Regions from separate parts of the Kocuria tytonicola genome, predicted to be linked through region 3. Evidence: predicted binding sites of a transcription regulator. Region 3 holds the regulator's gene; each other region holds the start of a gene.
What was found. The regulator LexA, encoded in region 3, represses DNA repair genes until DNA is damaged. The targets are predictions, from matches to a motif close to TCGAACANNTGTTCGA.
Positions count from the first base shown of each region.

Region 1: a site for LexA is predicted at 3,521-3,536, ahead of EAE32_RS06945 (DUF6504 family protein). Genes of this name have one in related genera too.
Region 2: a site for LexA is predicted at 4,257-4,272, ahead of ruvA (Holliday junction branch migration protein RuvA). Genes of this name have one in related genera too.

Region 1 covers NZ_RDEX01000001.1:1,522,526-1,529,695, reverse strand. Annotated here, with positions in the region: gene EAE32_RS06950 (DNA polymerase III subunit alpha) at 1-2,992, opposite strand, end outside; gene EAE32_RS06945 (DUF6504 family protein) at 3,078-3,497, opposite strand; gene ybaK (Cys-tRNA(Pro) deacylase) at 3,650-4,162, opposite strand; gene EAE32_RS06935 (thioesterase II family protein) at 4,572-5,348, shown strand; gene EAE32_RS06930 (4'-phosphopantetheinyl transferase family protein) at 5,345-6,124, shown strand; gene EAE32_RS06925 (DUF418 domain-containing protein) at 6,158-7,170, opposite strand, start outside.
Region 2 covers NZ_RDEX01000001.1:1,753,158-1,760,327, reverse strand. Annotated here, with positions in the region: gene EAE32_RS07930 (HIT family protein) at 1-497, shown strand, start outside; gene EAE32_RS07925 (Mur ligase family protein) at 527-1,840, shown strand; gene EAE32_RS07920 (type 1 glutamine amidotransferase) at 1,850-2,581, shown strand; gene EAE32_RS07915 (YebC/PmpR family DNA-binding transcriptional regulator) at 2,761-3,522, shown strand; gene ruvC (crossover junction endodeoxyribonuclease RuvC) at 3,527-4,201, shown strand; gene ruvA (Holliday junction branch migration protein RuvA) at 4,381-5,022, shown strand; gene ruvB (Holliday junction branch migration DNA helicase RuvB) at 5,025-6,155, shown strand; gene EAE32_RS07895 (preprotein translocase subunit YajC) at 6,255-6,800, shown strand; gene secD (protein translocase subunit SecD) at 6,897-7,170, shown strand, end outside.
Region 3 covers NZ_RDEX01000002.1:326,816-333,985, forward strand. Annotated here, with positions in the region: gene dapF (diaminopimelate epimerase) at 1-347, shown strand, start outside; gene EAE32_RS09690 (class I SAM-dependent methyltransferase) at 430-1,047, opposite strand; gene hflX (GTPase HflX) at 1,134-2,801, shown strand; gene EAE32_RS09700 (ATP-dependent DNA helicase) at 2,798-4,846, shown strand; gene lexA (transcriptional repressor LexA) at 4,902-5,645, opposite strand; gene EAE32_RS09710 (LysM peptidoglycan-binding domain-containing protein) at 5,934-6,350, shown strand; gene EAE32_RS09715 (histidinol-phosphate transaminase) at 6,394-7,170, shown strand, end outside.

The DNA.
Region 1 (7,170 bases), on a different contig from region 3:
GCGCGGGCACGGAGGTCAGGTCCACGTCCCCCAGGGGCAGCGCGAGCTGGCCCTCCCCCGGCTGCGCACGGCCGCCCCGTCCGCTCGCGGGCTGCTCCGCCCGCTCGGTGAGGAAGCGGACCACGTCCGTGCGGGAGGCGCGGGCCCCGGCCCCGCGCAGCAGCCCGTCCAGGGCCCCGGCCGTGGCGAGGCGCTGCAGGGAGCGCCGGGAGGGCCGGGCCCGCACCCGGACCTCGGCGAGCGTGGCGTAGGGCTGCCCGGCGAGGAGCCGCTCGACCTCCGCGGCGCTGATGCCGGTGATGGTGGCGAGGGACATGCGGATCCCCCAGGCGCCGTCCTGGGTGTGGGGGATCCCGGCGTCCAGGTCCCCGGACACCACCGTTCCGGGGCGGGGGGTGACGGCCTCCACCCGGTGGTGCTCGCCGCTGCGGTTGACGTCCGGGCCGAGCACGGGGATCCCCATGCGCCGGGCTTCCCCCACGAGCAGCCGCGCGGGGTACATCCCGGGGTCGTGCTCCCACACCCCGGCCATGAAGGCTTCCGGGTGGTGCGTCTTCAGCCACGCGGACTGGTAGGTAGGCACCGCGAAGGCCACGCCGTGGGCCTTGCAGAAGCCGAAGCTGCCGAAGGCGTGGAGGGTCTGCCACACGCTGTCCACCACGTCCGGGGAGAAGCCGCGAGCGCGGGCGCCGTCCCGGAACGCGGTCTCCACGGGTTCCTCCCCGGGGGATCCGAGCAGCCGCCGCCAGACGTCCGCCTGTCCGAGTCCGCAGCCGGTCATGCGGTCCATGATGCGCATGATCTGCTCGTGGTAGACGGCCACGCCGCGGGTCTCGGCGAGGATCTCCTGGAGGTCCGGGTGGGAGTACACGGGGGTGGACCAGCCGTGGCGGGCGTCCAGGTAGGGGCGGACCATGTTGGCCTGCATGGGGCCGGGGCGGAACAGGGAGATGTCCACCACGAGGTCGTTGAATTCCTCGGGCCCCATGGTGCCGATGAGCTCGCGCTGGCCGGGGGACTCGATCTGGAAGCAGCCGAGGGTGTGGGTGGAGCTGATGAGGCGGAAGGTGTCGGGGTCGTCCCGGGGCATGGCGTCGAGGTCCGGGGGCGGTTCGTGGGGGTGCAGCCGGGTGATCTCCGAGACGGCGTGCGCCAGGGTGGACTGCATGCGAACCCCCAGGATGTCGAGCTTGATGAGCCCCATGGGGTCCATGTCGTGCTTGTCGTACTGGGACATGGGCAGCCCGATCCCGCTGGCCTGGACCGGGGTGCGGTCCAGCAGGGTGGTGTCGGAGAGGATCACGCCGCACGGGTGCATGGAGATGTGGCGGGGCAGCCGGTCCAGGCGCTCGGTGAGGTCCACGAGCAGGTCCATCTGCCGGTTGTCCCGCAGCCGCTGCGCGAGGGGGGCGAGCTCGGGGCGGCGGGAGATCTCCTCGCGCAGCGTGGCCCCCGGGACCCGCCACAGCTGCCCGGCCACGTGGTCCACGTCCTGGGGGCCGAGACCCAGCGCGAGCCCTGCGTCCCGCACGGCGCCGCGGGAGCGGTAGGCGTTCTGCATGCTCATGAGGCTCACGCGCCGGGGCCCGAAGCGCGCGAAGATCCGGCGGTAGACGTCGTGGCGGCGGGCGCTCTCCATGTCGATGTCGATGTCCGGGAGGTTGGGGCGCAGCGGGGAGAGGAAGCGCTCGAACACGAGGTCGTATTCCAGCGGGTCCGCCGGGGAGATCCCGAGCAGGTGCACCACCAGGGAGGAGACCCCGGAGCCGCGGGCGGCGTGGCGCACCCCCAGGGAGGTCATGAGCTCGGAGACCTCTCCCACGGTGAGGAAGTAGCCCGCGAAGCCCAGCTGCGCGATCACGGCCAGTTCCCGTTCCAGGCGTCCCCGCAGGGACTCCCGGTTGAGGCCGGGGACGGTGCGGTCCCAGTCCTCCCCGCCGTGCAGCCGGGCGAGTCCGGCGTAGCAGCGCTGCGCGAGTTCGCGGTCCGGGTCCCCCCGCAGCCCGAGCACGGAGGCCTCGGGGATCACGGGGGTGTCCACGCCGAGGTCCTGTCGCAGGTCCAGGACGCAGCGCTGCGCCAGGTGGTGGGTGTCCGCGAGCAGCCCTGCCGCCCCGGTGCCCGGCACCTCGGCCGCGCTCGTGATCTCCCGCGCCAGCCGCGTCATGGCGTCCCCGTCCTTGAGCCACCCCTGGCCGTTGGGCTGTAGCACCCCGCGGTCCGCTCCCGCGAGCTCGTCCAGGGACATCAGGGTGCGTGCGGCGTCGAGGACGTCCGCGGTCACGGCCTGGCCCGGGTGGGCGTAGCGCACGGCGTTGCTGAGCACCACGGGCAGCTCCGCGGCCCGCCCGATCTCGTACATGCGCACGGCGTGGCCCGTGCCGAGGGGTGCCCCCTGGGGTGCCAGGTGGTGCACGGTCTCCACCACGAGGGTCTGGGCCGGCAGCCGGGAGCGCCAGCGGTTCAGGGCCTCCCGCGCACCCCGGTAGTGGCGGCGGGCCAGCAGCCTGCCCACGTCCGAGTCCGGGCCCACGAGCACCACGAGTCCCGGGGTGCCGCCGCGGGCCGCGCGGTGGACGTGACGGGCGAGCTGCGCGGCCGTGAGCCCGATGGGGTGGGGGCCGCGGCGGTCGTGGCCGCGGTGGGTCGCCGAGACGAGCCGGCACAGCGCCGCGTACCCCGCCCCGCCGTTGTGGCCCGTGGCCAGGACCACCACCCGCCCGACCACCCGGGGTGCCACGGCACGCCGTCGCTCGCCGGCGGGGGTCCCCCCGGGCTCCCGCAGCAGGGCGAGGTCCACGCCCAGCACCGGGGCGAGGCCGTGCTCCCGGCACGCCAGCACGTGCTTGACCGCGCCGTACAGCCCGTCCCGGTCCGTGCACGCGAGGATCTGCGCCCCCTGCTGCGCGGCGGTCCGCGCGAGCTCGTCGGGGCGGGCCACCCCGTAGTGCGCACTGAAGGCGGAGGCCACGTGAAGGTGAGGGAACCACATGCTCATATTCGAATCTTTGTTCGAATGTTTGTCAACCGGGTCGAGACCTCCCGGAGCTGCGGCTCCACCCCGAGGGGAGCCCGGATCAGAGGCTGACACCGAGCAGCTCCCAGCGTCCCGTGACCTGGCTGCGGGTGATGTCGAAGGTGCGCGCCACGGCTGCACCGGCCTGGACCGCCTGCACACGCCAGCACTCCCGGTCCACGGCACTGGTGCGGCTCTCCCTGGGGACGCGGTCCTCCACATCCCACCAGTTGCGGCGTTCGAACCAGTGGATCACCGGCTGCAGGACCCGCTGCTCCCGGCCCCGGTAGGTCACTGCCCAGGGTGCCCCGGTGTCGTCGCACCGCACCGAGAACCCCTCCGACCCCGGGTCCGGGAGGACGGCAGCCACCCCGGGACCGGCGCGGCCCGCACCGATCACCGGGACCGCGTCCCACGGGTCCTCGTGGCCCGCGGGACCGCCCTCGACGTCCACGCCCTCCGTCATCTCCAGCACCGTCATGGTGGTTCACCCTCCCCAGGTTTTCGAAACTTTATTCGACTCCTGGGACGGTGCCAAGGCCGTCCGACACGCATAAGCGACCACCGGTGCGGGCCCCGTGACCCACCGGGGAGAGGGAGGCAGCGGTCCACCGCGGCTCGCGCCGCGCCGTGTCAGTGCCCGCGGTCCGCGGGCCGCGCCACGGCGGCGAGCACCGCATCCGTGGCACGGGCCAGGTCCTCGGGCGAGAGCCCCACGTCGAAGCCGCGCCGCCCGCCGGAGACGTAGACGCGCTCCATCCCCCGGGCGCTCTCGTCCAGGACCGTGGGCAGGGGTGTGCGCTGGCCCAGCGGGCTCACTCCCCCGAGCACGTAGCCGGTCAGGCGGTGGACGTCCGCCGGGTCCGCGAGGTGCGCCTTCTTGGCACCCAGTGCGGCCGCGGCGGCCTTGAGGTCCGCACGGGCGGCCACCGGCACCACGCACACCCCGAAACCGCCGGGCTCCAGGGCCACCACGAGAGTCTTGAACACGCTCTGCGAGTCGAGTCCGAGCGCCTGGGCGGCCTCGTCCCCGTAGGACCCGGCCCGGGGGTCGTGCTCGTACGGCAGCTCCTCGAACTCGACCCCCGCCGCCGTGAGCGCCTGCGTGGCCGGGGTGGCCGAGGACTTCGTCTTCTTCGCCGCCATCTGTGCTGTCTCCGTTCACTCGTCGCGGGCGGGTCACATGCTGCGGCCCCGGGGAGCCGCACCGGCGCGCCGGGTACTGTGGTGCTGATCCGCGGCGTGCGCGGTGGGCGTCCCGGCCTCCGAGCCTACGACGCTCCCCGCACGCGCACGAACCCCCGCAGCACACGCCCCGACCCCGGCGGCGCGCCACCGGGCACGGGCCGGCCCGCAGGGCTCCGTGCGCGGCCCCCGCTCTCCGTGCACCACCCGCCCACCGCGCAGGGCCACCCGCCCCCGCACCACGAGCGCCACGCATCACGAGCACCACAGCACCCGCGGCGCACCCCCGCCGCCCAGCACCCGGCCGACGGCGCTCCCCCGCCCCGCCGTGCAACCCGCCCATCATCCACCACCCAGGAGGTCCGGGAAGTTGGTCACGACCCCTCCCCCCACCGCCGTGCCGCCCCCGGGCACGGCCCTCGCCCGCTGGTCCGCCGGGACGGGCACCCCGCAGCGGCGTCTCGTCCTCTTTCCCCACGCGGGGGCCGGCGGCCTCTCCGGGCGCGCCCTGCAGCACCCCGGCACCGAGGTCCTCGTGCACCGCCGCCCCGGACGCGAGTCCCGGATGGCCGAGCCCACCCCCGTGCGCGTGGACACCACCGTGGCCGAGGCACTGGCCGTGCTGCTGCCCGTCCTGGACGCGGACGAGGTCCCCACCGCAGTCCTGGGCCACTCCTTCGGGGCCCTGCTCGCCGCGGAGTTCACCGCCGCGGTGGACCGCGAGCGCCCCGGGCGGCTGTCCGTCGTGGCGCTCTCGGCGAAGGCCGCTCCGCCCGCCCCCGACCCGGAGCTCGCACGCGTCGTGGAGGACGACGACGCCCTGCTCACCTGGCTGCGCGGGCTCGGCGGGACCCCGGAGGAGCTGCTGGAGGACCCGGTCATGCGGGAGCTGGTGCTGGGCCCGCTGCGCGCGGACCTGCGTGCGTCCCTGGCCCACGGGGACCCCGCGCCCCGCTGGGTCACACCCCTGCTGCTCGTGAGCGCGGAGCGGGACCGCACGGCGTCGGCGCAGGTGATGGCCCGCTGGGCGGACGCCACGGCCGCCCCTGCGCGCGCGCTCACCGTGCCCGGAGGACACCACGGTCTGTTCGAGCACCCCGAGCTGCTGCACCGGGCGCTGTGGGAGCAGGACGGGGGTGTCCGGTGAGCGCGGGAACCGCCGTGCTGCGGCACCCCGTGTGGGCCGAGCACCGCCGCCGCGTGCCCGGGGCGCCGGCGGACCTCACACTGCATGTGCTGCCGCTGGCGCAGCTCGCCCCGTGGGCCTTCGCGGCCGCGGACTGCCTCACGGAGGAGGAGGTGGCCCGCGCCCACGCCGGGCAGGAGGCCCGCGCGCGGGAGCTGTTCACGGTGTCCCGCGTGGCGCTGCGCCACGTGCTCGCGCACCGGCTCGGCTGCCGGCCCGGTGAGGTCCCGGTGGTGCACGACCCCCGCAGCGGGGCCCCGCGGCCGGTCCGCGGGCGGGCGGGCGCCGTGACCGCGGGTTCCGGGCTGGATCCCACGGCGGTTCCCTCCCCGGAGCTGGGGGGAGCGTCCCCCGTGCGGTTCTCGGTCTCGCGCACCGCGGGGGTGGTCGCCCTGGTCACGGCCCAGCGCCCCGTGGGGGTGGACGTGGAGCGGCTGCAGTCCGAGGTGGAGGCGGACGTGCTGCTGGACCTGCTGCACCCCGCGGACCGGCAGCGGCTCGCGCGGCTGCGCGGGCGGCGTCGTGCCGCGGCCGTGACCCGCACGTGGGTGCGGGTGGAGGCGCTGGTCAAGGGCTGGGAGACGGGGCTGTCCCGCGATCCCGCCGGGATCCACATCGGCGCCGCGGCGCGCGCGGACTACGGCCGCGGCTGGAGCGTGAGCGACGTCCGCACCGCGCCCCGCGAGCACGCCCGCCTGGCCGTGGCGTGGCGGACGGACCCCGCCCCGCAGGGCTGAGGTCCGTCCGTCGGGGCGCCGCGTGCGCTCGCGCTAGCGGCGCGTGGGCTCCGCACGACGCCGCGGGGGCGCCTTCCCGGGCCGGACCGCCGCCGCGGCCGCGCCCTTGGAGACCTTCGTGACGAGGCGCTCGAGGGGGCCGTTGCCGAGGGCCTGCTGCCAGGCCACCGCGAACAGCGCCGCCACGGCGATCTGGACGAGGAACCAGAACCACGGGGTGGTCTCGGTCCACACGAAGGCCAGGAACACCAGGTGCGCCACGTAGAGGGTGAGCGTCATGGAGCCCATGGCCCCCAGCCAGGTCAGCCACTTGCCGATCACCCGGCACAGCAGCAGGAAGGCCCCGAGGGCCACCATGGCCAGCCCCGCGCTCTCGAGCAGCGCGAACGGCGTGTTGGTGTGCGGGCCGGAGAGCAGCAGCCACAGGTTGGTGGTGTCCGGCAGCTGGGGATCCGGGCCGTAGATCTGGATGTTCCAGACGTCGTCCGAGGTCATCCACGGGGTCGCCTCCACCAGGGCGTCCTCGAGGTCGAAGCGCATCAGCATGAGCAGGGAGATCCCACGGGCCACCGCTGCGGTGACCGCGCCCACGATCACGAGCAGCACCTGCACGCGGTCCCGGGACAGGGGCAGCCGGCCGAGGGCCATGCCCAGGCAGATGAACGTCATCCAGGGCAGCGCCGGGTAGGTGCCGGTGAGGAACAGCTCCGCGAGCACCGCCCCCGGGTCCGTGAGCAGTGCCACGAACACCGGGTTGCCGTACACGTGGGCCGGGAGCACGGACAGGGACCACTGCATCACGAACGGCATGACCACGGCGAAGGCCGCGGAGGAGGCCAGCAGCCACGGCACGCTGAGCCGGGTGAACGGGATGGCCACCAGGAACATCAGGCCGTAGTAGATCAGGATGTTGTAGACGGGCAGCTCCAGCATGTTGACCGTGAGACCGAGCAGGAACAGCACCAGGGCGCGCACGAGGATCGAGACCCTCGCGCGGGTGCCGTCACGGCCGCGGCGCGGGGCGCGGCCACCCGTCATGAACGCGA
Region 2 (7,170 bases), on a different contig from region 3:
GCTTCCAGCGGCTGTGGACCCCGCACCGCCTCGCGTACGTGCGCGGGGAGGACACCTCGGTGGAGCAGCCCCCGGGGTGCCCGTTCTGCAGCGCGCCGCCGCGCCCGGACGAGGACTCGCTCATCGTCCACCGCGGTGAGCACTGCTTCGTGGTGCTCAACCTGTTCCCGTACAACCCCGGCCACCTGCTCGTGTGCCCCTACCGCCACGTCGCGGACCTGGACGAGCTCACGGACGACGAGCTGTGGGAGCTGAACACCCTCACCCGCACCGCGGTGGCCGTGGTCCGGGAGGTGGCCCACCCGGCCGCCTTCAACGTGGGGCTGAACCTCGGATCCGCCGCGGGCGGCTCCGTGGCGGAGCACCTGCACCAGCACGTGGTGCCACGCTGGGTGGGGGACTCGAACTTCATGCCCGTGGTGGCCCACACCAAACCGCTCATCCAGACCCTCGGCTCCACCCGCGAGGACATTGCCCGGGCCTGGCCCGAGAGCTGACCCCCGGGTGCTCGCACCCGCTGACTAGGATGGAGACCATGTCCCGACCTCTCGTACGAGTCCTCGGCCAGGGGGTGCGCTGGGCGTCGAGCCTGCGCGGCGGCGGCTCCGCCTTCCCCGGCCTGTTCATGGAGAAGCTGCACCCCGGCTTCGTGGCCGAGGAGCTCGCCAAGCTGCCCCGGGGTGTGGTGGTGATCAGCGGCACCAACGGCAAGACCACCACCACCAAGATGACCGTGCAGCTGCTGCGCTCACAGGGCTTGCGCGTGTTCACCAACCGCACGGGCTCCAACTTCGTGCGCGGTGTGGCGGCCTCCCTGCTTGCAGAGATGGACGCCTTCGGCCGCCTGGACGCGGACGTCGCGGTGCTCGAGCTGGACGAGGCCCACGCGGTGCACTTCGTGAAGCAGGTGCGGCCCCGGATCTGCCTGCTGCTCAACGTGATGCGCGACCAGCTGGACCGCTTCGGGGAGATCGACACGACCCGTCGCATGCTGCGGCAGGTGGCCCTGGCTACCACGGAGACCGTGGTGCTCAACCGCGAGGACCCGCGGATCGCGGGGCTCGCGGAGGACCTCCCGGCGGGCACGGGTGTGAGCTGGTTCGGGCTCTCGGACGCCCTGCGCCCCATGTTCCCCTCGGACGACGACATGCGCGACGGCCTGCGCCAGGTGGACCCGGGGGAGCAGGACTCCCAGGTCCCCTCCACGCAGCGCCCGGACGCGGACGTGGTGCTGCGCGCCGTCAACGCCCGCACCGTGGAGCTCGAGGTGCGTGGTGCGGCGCACGAGGCCACGGTGGACCTCTACGGCGTCTACAACCAGTACAACGCCGCCGCCGCGCTGGCCGCGAGCCTCCAGGTCCTGGGCGACGACGCCGACGTCCCCGCCCTCGTAGCCGAGCTCGGTAGTGTCACCCCGGCCTTCGGGCGTGGGGAGACCATCACGGTGGAGGACAAGCCCCTGCAGCTGCTGCTGGTGAAGAACCCCGCCGGCTTCCGGCTGTCCCTGGCCTCGGCCTCCGCGCAGGACTATGCCACGATGATCGCGATCAACGACCAGTACGCCGACGGTCGGGACGTCTCCTGGCTGTGGGACGTGGACTTCGACAGTCTGCGTGAGGGCGGCGTGGACGTGGTCTCCGGCGTGCGGGCGTGGGACATGGCGCTGCGCCTGGACTACGACCTCGTGCGCGTGGGCACGGTGGAGCCGGAGCTCGAGGACGCGCTGAAGCAGTTCATCGCGCAGTCCGGCGAGCGCCCCATGCGAATTTTCTGCACCTACACGGCCATGCTCTCCCTGCGCAAGATCCTGGGCGGCATGACGCACGTGGCAGCGATCTAGGAGGACACCGTGGTCGAGAACACCGCCGCACCGCTGCGCATCGTGCAGCTCTACCCCCGGGACATGAACATCTACGGCGACTGGGGCAACACGCTCACGCTCAAGCGCCGCGCCGAGCGCCACGGCCTCGCCGTGGAGATCGTGGACCACAACCCGGGCGACCCGTGGCCCGAGCACGCGGAGCTCTTCGTGGGCGGCGGCGGGCAGGACTCGGGGCAGTTCCGCGTGGCCGAGGACCTGCAGGCCGTGGCCCCGCGGCTGCTCGACGCCGTGGAGCGCGGGGTGCCCATGCTCGCCATCTGCGGCCTCTACCAGCTCTTCGGCCGCAGCTTCCGCACGGGGGCGGGGGAGACCCTGCCGGGGATCGGCATCTTCGACCTCGAGACCGTGGGCGGCACCGAGCGGCTGATCGGCAACATCGTCACGGAGTCCCCGGAGCTCGGCACCATCGTGGGCTACGAGAACCACTCGGGGCTCACGCACCTGGGCGCCGGTCAGGAGCCCCTGGCCACCGTGGTCTCGGGTGCGGGCAACAACGGCGAGGACGGCACCGAGGGAGCACGCACCCGCAACGTGCTGGGCAGCTACCTGCACGGTTCGCTGCTGCCCAAGAACCCCCGCGTGGCGGACTTCCTGCTCTCCCGCGCCCTCGAGCTGCGGGGTCAGTCCCTGCCCGCGGCACCGCTGGACGACACGCTGGCCGAGCGCGCCCGCGACGTCGCCGCGTCCCGCCCGCGCTGAACCCGCCCTGCGCGCGCCCGGCCGCTCCCGCACCACGACGACGGTGCGCGGCCGGCTGCCGCGGATCGTCCGCACCCCCGGTGTGACAGCGCTGGGGTGGCGCTCGGTATCATGAGAGCCAATCCACCATTGCGTCCGGCCCGTTCGTGGCCGGACGCACTCTGTCGAGGAGGTCATCCATGTCAGGTCACTCCAAGTGGGCCACGACCAAGCACAAGAAGGCGGCGATCGACGCCAAGCGCGCCAAGGCGTTCGCCAAGTACATCAAGGGCATCGAGGTGGCGGCCCGCATGGGCGGCGCGGACACCTCCGGCAACCCGGCGCTCGAGCTCGCGGTCTCCAAGGCCAAGAAGAACTCGGTGCCCAACGACAACATCGACCGCGCGGTCAAGCGCGGCGCCGGGCTCACGGGTGAGACGATCGACTACACCGAGATCCTCTACGAGGCCCGAGGCCCGCAGGGCACCGCGCTGTACATCGAGTGCCTGACCGACAACAAGAACCGCGCGGCCTCCGAGGTGCGCGTGGCCGTGACCCGCCACGGCGGCACCATGGCGGACTCCGGCTCCGTGGCCTACCTCTTCGAGCGCAAGGGCGTGGTGGAGGTGGCCAAGACCGGCGGCCTCACCGAGGACGACGTCCTGATGGCCGTGCTCGACGCCGGCGCGGACGAGGTCCTGGACGAGTCCGACGTCTTCGAGGTGGTCAGCGAGGCCACGGACCTGCCCGCGATCCGCACCGCGCTGGACGAGGCCGGTCTCGAGTACAACAACGACGACCCCCAGTTCCGGGCCACCATGAAGGTGGACCTGGACGCGGACGGCGCGCGCAAGTTCCTCAAGCTCGCGGACGCGGTCGAGGAGCTGGACGACGTCCAGAACGTCTACTCCAACGCGAACATCCCGGCCGAGGTCATGGCCGAGCTCGAGAACGACGAGTAGTCGGGTGGCGGTCCCCGGCGGCCGGGGCACGCGGCGTGTGCTCGCCGTGGATCCCGGGCTCACCCGGTGCGGCTTCGCCGTGGTGGACATGTCCGCTCAGCGCACCGGGACGTTCGTCCACGTCCAGGTGAGCGGGACGAGCGCCCACGAGGCGCTCGAACGCCGGGTGCTGACCATCATGGAGACCGCGGAGGAGCTCATGGAGCGCTTCCGACCGGACGTCGTCGCCGTGGAGCGTGTCTTCGCGCAGAACAACGCGCCGACCGTGGTGGGCACCGCCCAGGCCACGGGCGTCGTGATCGCGGCGGCCGCTCGGCGCGGCATCCCCGTGGCCTGGCACACCCCCTCCGAGGTCAAGGCCGCGGTCACCGGGGACGGTTCGGCGGACAAGGAGTCCGTGAACCGCATGGTGGTCCGCATCCTGCGCCTCGACGCGCCGCCTCGGCCCGCCGACGCCGCCGACGCCCTGGCCCTCGCGGTCTGCCACGGCTGGCGCGGCGGCATGGCCGGCGTCAACGCGGCCGCCGCCACCTCCACGCACTCGGGGTCCCGCCCGGCCCAGGCACCCCGCGGCGCGGCGCTGACCCCCGCGCAGCAGGCGTGGCGCCGCGCGGAGACCGCCTCCCGGGGTCCCGCACCAGGCGGCGCGCCCGGACGCCGGAGCACGGGACGCGCCTGAACACCCCGTCGCCCCGAGCCCGTCCGCTCCGGTTGCTAGAGTGGCGGGCAGAGATTCGCACACGTGTTCGAATGCGCGTCGGCCCCCGCCGCCGCGCGCGGGTGCCGCACCCAGGGGTGTCCCGGCACGCTGTGCGCCGCACGATCCCGGCCACCCGGCCGGAAGAGGGGAGCAGTACCGTGATTGCCTCGGTGACCGGTGAGGTGCGCTTCGTGGGCGCGGCCCTCGCCGTGGTGGAGGTCTCGGGCTTCGGCATCGAGGTCCACGCGAGCCCCCACACCCTGTCCGGCTTGCGGGTGGGCTCCACGGCGCACCTGCACACCGCGTACATTGCCCGCAAGGACGAGTCCCCGCTGCTCTTCGGCTTCGCCCGGCCGGACGAGAAGGAGATCTTCACGGTGATGCTCGGGGTCTCCGGGGTGGGTCCGCGCACCGCTCTCGCCGCGGTCTCGGTGCTCGGCCCCGACGACGCCCGCCGAGCCATCGCGGCCGGCGACGACAAGGCCTTCACGGCCGTCCCGGGCATCGGCCCCAAGTCCGCCCGGCGGATCGTGCTGGAGCTCGCGGACAAGCTCGTGCTCCCGGAGCCCGCCGCCCACCCCGCAGCCGAGCCGCAGATCCAGGTGTGGCGCGAGCAGGTCGTGGACGCCCTCACCGGCCTCGGCTGGAGCGAGAAGGACGCCGCCCGCGGCATCGACGACGCCCTTGCGAGCCAGCCCGAGCTCGCGGACTCCGGCAACGTGGCCGAGATCCTGCGCACCGTGCTCTCGTGGCTCGGCACGGCCAAGGGCACCACCCACGCACCCACGGGGAGGCGCTGAGCATGGCCGTGGAGGAGCGCGGGGCGGCGGGACCGCAGCGCCTCGTGGGCGCCGAGGGCGACTACGACGACCAGCAGCTCGAGGCCTCCCTGCGCCCGGGCACGCTCGACGACTTCGTGGGCCAGCAGCGCGTGCGGGCCCAGCTCTCGCTCGTGCTCGAGGCCTCCAAGCTGCGGGGGCGCACCGCGGACCACGTGCTGCTCTCCGGCCCTCCCGGGCTCGGCAAGACCACCCTGGCCATGATCATCGCGGAGGAGCTGGGCGTCCCCCTGCGGATCTCCTCCGGCCCCGCCATCCAGCACGCGGGAGACCTCGCCGCGATCCTCTCCTCGCTCACCCACGGGGAGGTGCTCTTCCTGGACGAGATCCACCGGATGTCCCGCCCGGCCGAGGAGATGCTGTACATGGCCATGGAGGACTTCCGGGTGGACATCGTGGTGGGCAAGGGAGCCGGTGCCACCTCCATCCCCCTGGACCTGCCCCCGTTCACCCTGGTGGGTGCCACCACGCGCGCAGGGCTGCTGCCCGGACCCCTGCGGGACCGCTTCGGCTTCACGGGGCACCTGGAGTTCTACTCGGTGCCGGAGCTCGAGCTCGTGCTGCGCCGTTCGGCCGCCCTGCTGGACCTCGCCATGACGTCCGAGGCGTTCAGCGAGGTGGCCTCCCGCTCGCGGGGAACCCCGCGCATCGCCAACCGGCTGCTGCGTCGCGTCCGGGACTGGGCACTCGTGCACGGTGTGGAGCGCATCGACGCCCGCGCGGCCGGCGCCGCCCTGGACATGTACGAGGTGGACGTGCGCGGTCTGGACCGGCTGGACCGCAACGTGCTGAGCGCCCTGGTGGGCAAGTTCAACGGCGGACCGGTGGGCCTGTCGACCCTGGCGATCGCCGTGGGGGAGGAGACCGAGACGGTGGAGACCGTCGCCGAGCCCTTCCTCGTGCGGGAAGGCCTGCTCGGGCGCACCCCGCGCGGGAGGATCGCCATGGCGGCGGCGTGGGAGCACCTGGGGCTCGACGTCCCGGACCACGCGGCCTTCAAGGACCCCGCGCTGAGGACCGCGCTCAGCACGGAACCGGGCAGCGCGGATCGAGGGAGCACGGGCTCGGGGAGCGACGACGCATCCAGCGCCTGACCAGATCCATCCCCTAAGCTGAGGTGGATCGTGCCCGTCCCCCGCGCACCACCGTGCGGGGCGGACACACCCATCGACTCCCGACAGAACGGATCCTTCGTGACCATCCTCGCAGAGACCCAGCAAGCCGCCGCAGGAGGCGGAACCGCGTGGTTCCTCCCCGTGATGCTCGTGGTCATGGTGCTGCTGCTGTGGCTGCCCATGCGCCGTCAGAAGAAGGCCCAGGCCGAGATGAAGGCCAAGCAGGCCACCATGGAGCCCGGCACGCGCGTGATGACCAGCTTCGGTCTCTTCGGCACGCTGCGGGACATGGACCGTGAGCAGAACAAGGCCGTCCTGGAGATCTCCCCGGGTCAGCTCGTCACGGTGCACTCCCAGACCGTGACCACCGTGGTGGACGAGACCCCCGCGGTCGCGACCACCACCCCGGACGCCGAGGACGCCGCGAGCACGGAAGCGGCCTCCCCGGCCGCTCCGGCGCGCGGCACCGAGGACGGCTCCACGGCAGCGGACCCCACCGAGACCCGCCCCGGTACGGACGCGGCTCACCCCGGCCCCGCCGCCGACCGCCCCGCGGAGCGCACCGAGCACCGCACCTGGCGTGACGCCCGCGAGCAGGGCGAGAACGGCAACCCCACCATCTGACACCACCCCCCGCAGAGTCACGGGCCGAGGACCTCGGCCCGTTTCTCATGTGACCAGCGGCTCCCCGCGCGGTCACGGGCTTCCCGAAGGACGGCCATGGCAGCAGAGAAGAAGAGGACGGAGACGTCCGGGTCCGCCCGCGTCTCCCGTCGGCGCCGGCGGGCGACGACGCAGGGCCAGGAGCGCTCCGGGGGAACCCGGAGCAGCGCCTCCCGGAACCGGGAGTCCCGGGACCGACGCCCGCGCACTGGGGCCGCGGCAGCGGCGTCGTCGGCGCGCAGGGCCCTGCTGGCGCTCGTGGCGGTGACCGCGCTTCTGGCGGGCCTGCTCGTCTACGGCGTCAGCACGGACCGCACGGGCTGGGGGCCGA
Region 3 (7,170 bases):
AGCTCGACGGGCTGGACCTGCACACCGCGCCCGTGGTGGAGCCGGTCCCCGCGGAGGGCACCAACGTGGAGTTCGTGGTGCCCCTGGACCACGACGACTCCGACGTGGGGCGGCTCGAGATGCGTGTGCACGAGCGGGGGGTGGGGGAGACCTTCTCCTGCGGCACCGGTGCGTGCGCCGCCGCCGCTGCCACGCGGTTCTGGGGTGGGCCCGAGTCCCCGGACCGCTGGTTCGTGCAGGTTCCCGGCGGGGTCCTCTCCGTCACGTTCGTGCCCGCACCGGACGGCACCGAGCACGTGGTGCTTGCCGGGCCCGCGCGAGTGGTGGCGCACGCCGAGCTCGTCTGAGGTCATCTCCTGCCCGGCCCTGCGCCGAGGGGCGCCTGGCGGCGTCGTCGCGGAGGTGTGCCGCTCAGTTCGCTCCCACGGTTCAGTCGCGCCGCACGGTGATGATCCGGAAGCCCTTGTCCGTGGCCGCGCGCGCCACGGTGAACCCCTCGCCGAGCGTGTCCGCGAGCCAGCGCTGGAGGCTGTCCCCGCCCAGGTTCTTCTGGACGACGAGCCAGGCCGTCCCGCCGGGGGAGAGCCGTGGGAGCCAGGCGCTGAGGATCTCGTGCAGGGCGTCCTTGCCCACGCGGATCGGCGGGTTGGACCAGATGGTGTCGAAGGTGCGGTCCTCGGGCACGTCCTCGGGTCGCAGGGTCTGCACCCCGGAGAGGCCCAGTTCACGGGCGTTCTCCGCCGTGAGCCGCAGGCTGCGGTCGTTGACGTCCACGGCGGTCACGACGGCGTCGGGAGCCGCGAGCGCGAGCGCCAGGGTGAGCGGACCCCAGCCGCAGCCGATGTCCAGCAACGACGAGCCGCGGGGATCCGCAACGCTGCGCAGCAGCGCGGCCGTGCCCCTGTCCAGGTCCCCGGGGGAGAACACGCCCGCGGCGGTGCCCACGGTCACCGTGCGCCCCCGCAGCTCCACCGTGATCCGTCTCGGCTTCTCCGGGAGGGAGGGGTCGGACACGAAGTAGTGCTGCGCGGGAGGTTCGTGGGCCATGGCTCCACATGCTAGTGCCCGCCGGAGCCGTGTCGGGACCCGGCGCTAGACTGGGTCGACCCATGAACAGCGCAGATCAAGGAACCATGACTGACTCTTTCCCCCACCGGCAGACCGCGTCCGAGAGCTCGCAGCAGACCGGTGACCTGACCGGGACCGAACTCGAGGACGTCGTCTCACGCGTCCTCGCCCGCGCGCGCTCGCGGTCCGAGTCCGCCTCGCCCACCCACCCCGGTGACGACGTCCCCGCGGACGACGCCGCCGCGTCGGCGCGCCCGGCCCACGAGCGTCTCGGGCGTGCCCGGGAACTCGCGCCGGAGGACGACGCCCACGTGCCGTCGGACGGGGACCAGCAGGACCTCGCGGAGCGCCACGCCCTGCGTCGCGTCGCGGGACTGTCCACGGAGCTCGAGGATGTCACCGAGGTCGAGTACCGCCAGCTGCGGCTGGAGCGCGTGGTGCTCGCCGGGCTGTACTCCAGCGGAACCCCCGCGGACGCGGAGAACTCCCTGCGGGAGCTCGCGGCGCTCGCGGAGACCGCAGGGTCCGAGGTCATGGACGGCATGCTGCAGCGTCGCGTGAACCCGGACCCGGGCACCTACCTCGGTTCCGGCAAGGCACTGGAGCTCAAGGACGTCGTGGCCGCCACGGGGGCGGACACCGTCATCGTGGACGCCGAGCTCGCGCCCTCCCAGCGCCGTGCCCTGGAGGACGTGGTGAAGGTCAAGGTGATCGACCGCACGGGACTGATCCTGGACATCTTCGCGCAGCACGCCAAGTCCAAGGAGGGCAAGGCCCAGGTGGAGCTCGCGCAGCTCGAGTACATGCTTCCGCGACTGCGAGGCTGGGGCGAGTCCCTGTCCCGGCAGGCGGGCGGGCGCGCGGCCTCCGGTGAGGGCATCGGCAGCCGCGGTCCCGGTGAGACGAAGATCGAGCTGGACCGGCGCCGGATCCGGCAGCGCATGGCCAAGCTGCGGCGTGAGATCGCCGCGATGAAGCCTGCGCGCGAGACCAAGCGCCTGAACCGCAAGCGCAACGCCGTGCCCTCCGTCGCGATTGCCGGCTACACGAACGCGGGCAAGTCCTCGCTGCTGAACCGGCTCACGGACGCCGGCGTGCTCGTGGAGAACGCCCTGTTCGCCACGCTGGACCCCACGGTGCGCAAGGCGCAGACCCCGGACGGCATCGGATACACGCTGGCGGACACCGTGGGCTTCGTGCGGTCCCTGCCCACGCAGCTGGTGGAGGCGTTCCGCTCCACGCTGGAGGAGGTGGCGGACGCGGACGTCATCGTGCACGTGGTGGACGCCTCCCACCCGGATCCGGAGGGGCAGCTGAAGGCCGTGCGGGACGTCCTCACGGACGTGGGTGCCAACGACATACCGGAGATCGTGGCCCTGAACAAGGCGGACATCGCGGACCCGGTGGTCCTCGCCCGGCTGCGCAACCACGAGCACCCCTCCGTGGCCGTCTCGGCCCGCACGGGTGAGGGCGTGGCCGAGTTGCAGCGCCTGATCGCCGCCGCGATCCCGCGTCCCGACCACGACCTCGACCTGCTGGTGCCCTACGTGCACGGCGAGGTGGTCTCACGGCTGCACGCGCAGGATGCCGAGATCCTCAGCACGGAGCACACCCCCGAGGGCACCCGGTTGCACGTGCGCGTGCGGGAGGATCTCGTGGGGGACCTGGAGCAGTACCGCACCGACCGCGCTCCGGGCGGAGCCGCCGCGGCGGAGGACCACCCCAGCGCATGAGCGGCGGGTTCATCGACGAGTCGGGTCGTGACATCTCCGACATCCGTCCGGAGTCCCTGCCCGGGGGTGCGGACGCTCTGGAGCTGCTGGATGCGGCGGTCTCCGCCCTGGGCGGTCAGCGCCGCGACGGCCAGCGGTTCATGGCCGCCAAGGTCGCCGAAGCCCTCGAGACCCGTCGGCACCTGCTCGTGCAGGCGGGCACGGGGACCGGGAAGTCCCTGGCCTATCTCATTCCGGCGCTCCTGCACGCCCGGTCCTCGGAGAAACCGGTGGTCGTGGCCACGGCCACCCTGGCCCTGCAGAACCAGATCACGGGCCGGGACGTCCCCCGCCTGCTGGACGCCCTCGAGGACGAGCTCGACGAGCGCCCGGACGTGGCCCTGCTCAAGGGGCGGTCGAACTACGCGTGCCTCCACAAGGTGGAGGGCGGCTACCCCGAGGACGACGACGCCCTGTTCTCCGCTCCCGTCGGGGGAGGAAGTGGCACCGAGGCACCCCTGGGCGGACTCGCCCAGCAGGTGCTGCGGCTGCGGGAGTGGGTGGAGACCACCGAGTCCGGGGACCGGGACGACATCCAGCCCGGTGTCTCGGACGCGGCGTGGCGGCAGGTCTCGGTGACCGCCAAGGAGTGCCTGGGGCGCAAGTGTCCGCTCGTGGAGCAGTGCTTCGCGGAACGTGCGCGCTCGCAGGCGGGCGAGGCCGACGTGGTCATCACCAACCACGCGCTGCTCGCCATCAACGCCTTCGAGGGGCTGGCCGTGCTGCCCGAGCACGACGTCGTCGTCGTCGACGAGGCGCACGAGCTGCGGGACCGCGTGACGGGAGCCGTCACGGCCTCCCTGTCCGCCGCCGCGGTGCGGGCCGCCGCCACGGCCGTGCGCAAGCACACCGCGGCGTCGAGCGACGAGCTGGAGCGCGCGGCGCAGGCCTTCGACAAGGCCTTCGACGACGACGAGTCCGGCCTGCTGGCCCGCGGGTTCACCGAGGAGCAGGTCTATGCGGTGCGCGGGGTGCAGGATGCGGCGCGCACCGGCCTCAGCGAGACGAAGGGCGAGTCCAAGAATGAGGACGCGGGCAGGCACGCCGCGCGCTCACGGCTGTCCGAGCTGCTGGACACGGCGGAGCGGATGCTCTCTGCGGACACCGCCCACGACGTCCTGTGGATCTCCCGGGTGGGCCGGTGGAGTCCCACGGAGGGGTACGTGGGGGCGTCGGCGGGGGAACCGGCAACCCTCAACATCGCCCCGCTGAGCGTGGCGGGCCCGCTGCGGGAGGGGCTGTTCGACGGTCGCACCGTGGTGCTGACCTCCGCCACGCTCGCCGTGGGATCCTCGTTCGCCAGCGTGGCCGGCTCACTCGGCCTGCAGGGCCCGGGATCACCGTCCTGGCGTGGCGTGGACGTGGGGAGCCCGTTCGACTACCGCCGGCAGGGCATCCTCTACGTGGCCAAGCGCCTCGCCAAGCCGGGCAGGGGCGTCTCACCGGAGCAGCTCGACGAGCTGCTGGAGCTGCTGGAGGCCTCGGGCGGCGGAGCGCTGGGCCTGTTCTCGTCGCGCCGCGCGGCGGAGGATGCCGCCGAGGCCCTGCGCGGGCGCACGAACCTGCCCATCCTGTGCCAGGGGGATGCCTCCCTGCCCTCGCTCGTCAAGGACTTCACGGACGATCCCGCCGCGAGCCTGTTCGGCACCATGAGCCTGTGGCAGGGCGTGGACGTCCCGGGGCACTCGTGCCGCCTGGTGGTCATCGACAGGATCCCGTTCCCGCGCCCCGACGATCCCCTCGGTACCGCGCGCACCCGTGCCGCCGAGCGGGCCGGGGGCAACGGGTTCATGACGGTCTCCGCCTCCCACGCGGCCGTGCGACTCGCGCAGGGTGCCGGGCGGCTGATTCGCGCGAGCGGGGACAGGGGAGTGGTGGCGGTGCTGGACTCCCGCCTGGCCACCGCCCGCTACGGATCCTTCCTCGCGCGGTCACTGCCGCCGCTGTGGCCCACCACCGACAAGAAGACCGTGCTCGGCGCGCTGGAGCGGCTGAGCGGAGCCTGAGGCGGAACCGGACCGGAACCCGCGGGCCGCAGGGGCTGCGCGCGGCGGGGTCCGCTCAGAGTGCGCGGAACACGGAGACCACCTTGCCCATGACCGTGGCGTGGTCGCCGAGGATCGGCTCGTAGCGGGTGTTCTGGGGCAGCAGCCACGTGTGCCCGTCGCGCTGCCGGAAGGTCTTCACGGTGGCCTCGTCGTCCAGGAGCGCGGCCACGACGTCCCCGTTCTCGGCGGAGTTCTGCTGTCGCACCACCACCCAGTCGCCGTCGCAGATGGCGGCGTCGATCATGGAGTCGCCCGAGACGCGCAGCATGAACAGCTGGCCGTGGCCCACGAACTGCCGGGGCAGCGAGTAGACCTCCTCCACGGACTGCTCCGCGGTGATCGGCCCGCCGGCGGCAATGCGCCCCACGAGCGGCACGGGCACCATGGCGTCCTCGTCGGAGGTGGTGTGCAGGGCCCTCACGGACGGTTCGGCCGACGACGCCGCCTCCGCTGCCTGGTTCTCGTCGACACCGAGGTGACGTTCGAGCTCGTCCTGGCTGAGGGGCTTCAGGACCTCCATGGCCCGGGGGCGGCGGGGGTCCCTCCTGAGGTATCCCCACTTCTCGAGCTGGCCCAGCTGGTGCGTGACGCTGGACAGTGACGCCAGGCCCACGATGTCACCGATCTCGCGCATGGAGGGCGGGTAGCCGCGGGTGGCGATCGAGCGCTGGACGGCCCCCAGGATCTTGGCCTGCCGCGCACTGAGTGTTCGAACGCGGGTGCCGGGGGTGTGCTGCTGCGGGGAAGTGGTGCTCACGTGCGGGGTCCTTTCACCGTGCCGCACATCGCTGGCTCGCGGGGCGAGCAGCGGACGGAGCGTCCGCTTATGCGTGTCGGAGACGTGGGGTCGACTATCACCTGTGTGACCTCGAGCTTAACCCGGCGGGGCTCACCCGCTCAAATATGTGTTCGAAGTGGACCTCGACAGCATTCGTACATCCGTGCTAGAACTGAGTCCAAAGATTCGAAGATGTGTTCTAAACGCTGAGTTGTTCGAACACCGCCGCCCGGAGGGGCGGTTCCGGTCCGATCCCAGGAGGTAGCCATGACCGCACTCATCATGCCGAGGTCCGTTCGCCGAGTGACGCTCTCCACCGAACGGGCGGACCGCACTGCCCGGACGGACCGCGCAGTCGGAGCCGCCCGGAGGGGCGGTCTGCACCTGACGCGACGCGGTCGCTTCTTCCTGGTCGGTCTGCCGGTGGTCACCGGTGCAGCCGCCCTGCTCGTGGTCGCCGCCGTGTTCCTGTTCCCGTCCACGGTCAAGGCCTCCACGGGCGCCGTGGGTGCCCCCGTGACCCAGACCGTCACCGTGCAGCCGCGGCAGACCCTGTGGGACATCGCCCGTGAGGCGGACCCGGAGCGTGACACCCGTGAGGTCGTGAACGACATCGCCGAGCTCAACGGCCTGACCTCGCCGGCCCTCACCTCGGGCCAGGTCCTCGAGGTCCCCGCTCGCTAGGTCCGCACGGACGCTGGGCGGCAGGGGTCGTTAGACTGGATCGGTGAACTCACCTGCCGATCCCCTGGCCACCCTCCCGCTGCGCGACGACCTGCGGGGCATGTCCCCGTACGGTGCTCCCCAGCTGCAGGTGGAGGTGGCGCTGAACACCAACGAGAACACCCACCCGGTGCCCGCGGACGTGGTGGACGCCATCGGGGAGCGCGTCCGCAGCGTGGCGGCCCAGCTCAACCGGTACCCGGACCGTGACTTCACGGAGCTGCGCCGCGCACTGGCGAACTACCTGGGGCACGGGCTCACCGAGCAGAACATCTGGGCCGCCAACGGCTCCAACGAGATCCTGCAGCAGATCCTGCAGGCGTTCGGCGGACCCGGGCGGTCTGTCCTGAGCTTCGTCCCCACCTACTCCATGTACCCGTTGCTGGCACTCGGGACGGGCACGGAGTTCATTGCCGGTCGTCGTGAGCCCGACTTCTCCCTGGGCGCGGAGTCCGCCGCTCGGCAGGTCGCCGAGCACGCGCCCGCCGTCGTGTTCCTGTGCTCACCCAACAACCCCACCGGGACCGCGCTGGACCTGGACGTGGTGGACGCGGTGTACGAGGCTGGCGAGGCCCACAGCACCGTGGTCGTGGTGGACGAGGCGTACGCGGAGTTCTCCCGTTCGGGGACACCCTCTGCCTTGACGCTGCTGGAGGGCCGTCCGAGGCTCGTCGTGTCACGCACCATGAGCAAGGCGTTCGCCCTCGCCGGAGCACGGCTGGGGTACTTCGCGGCAGCCGCCCCCGTGGCGGACGCCATGCGTCTGGTCCGCCTGCCGTAC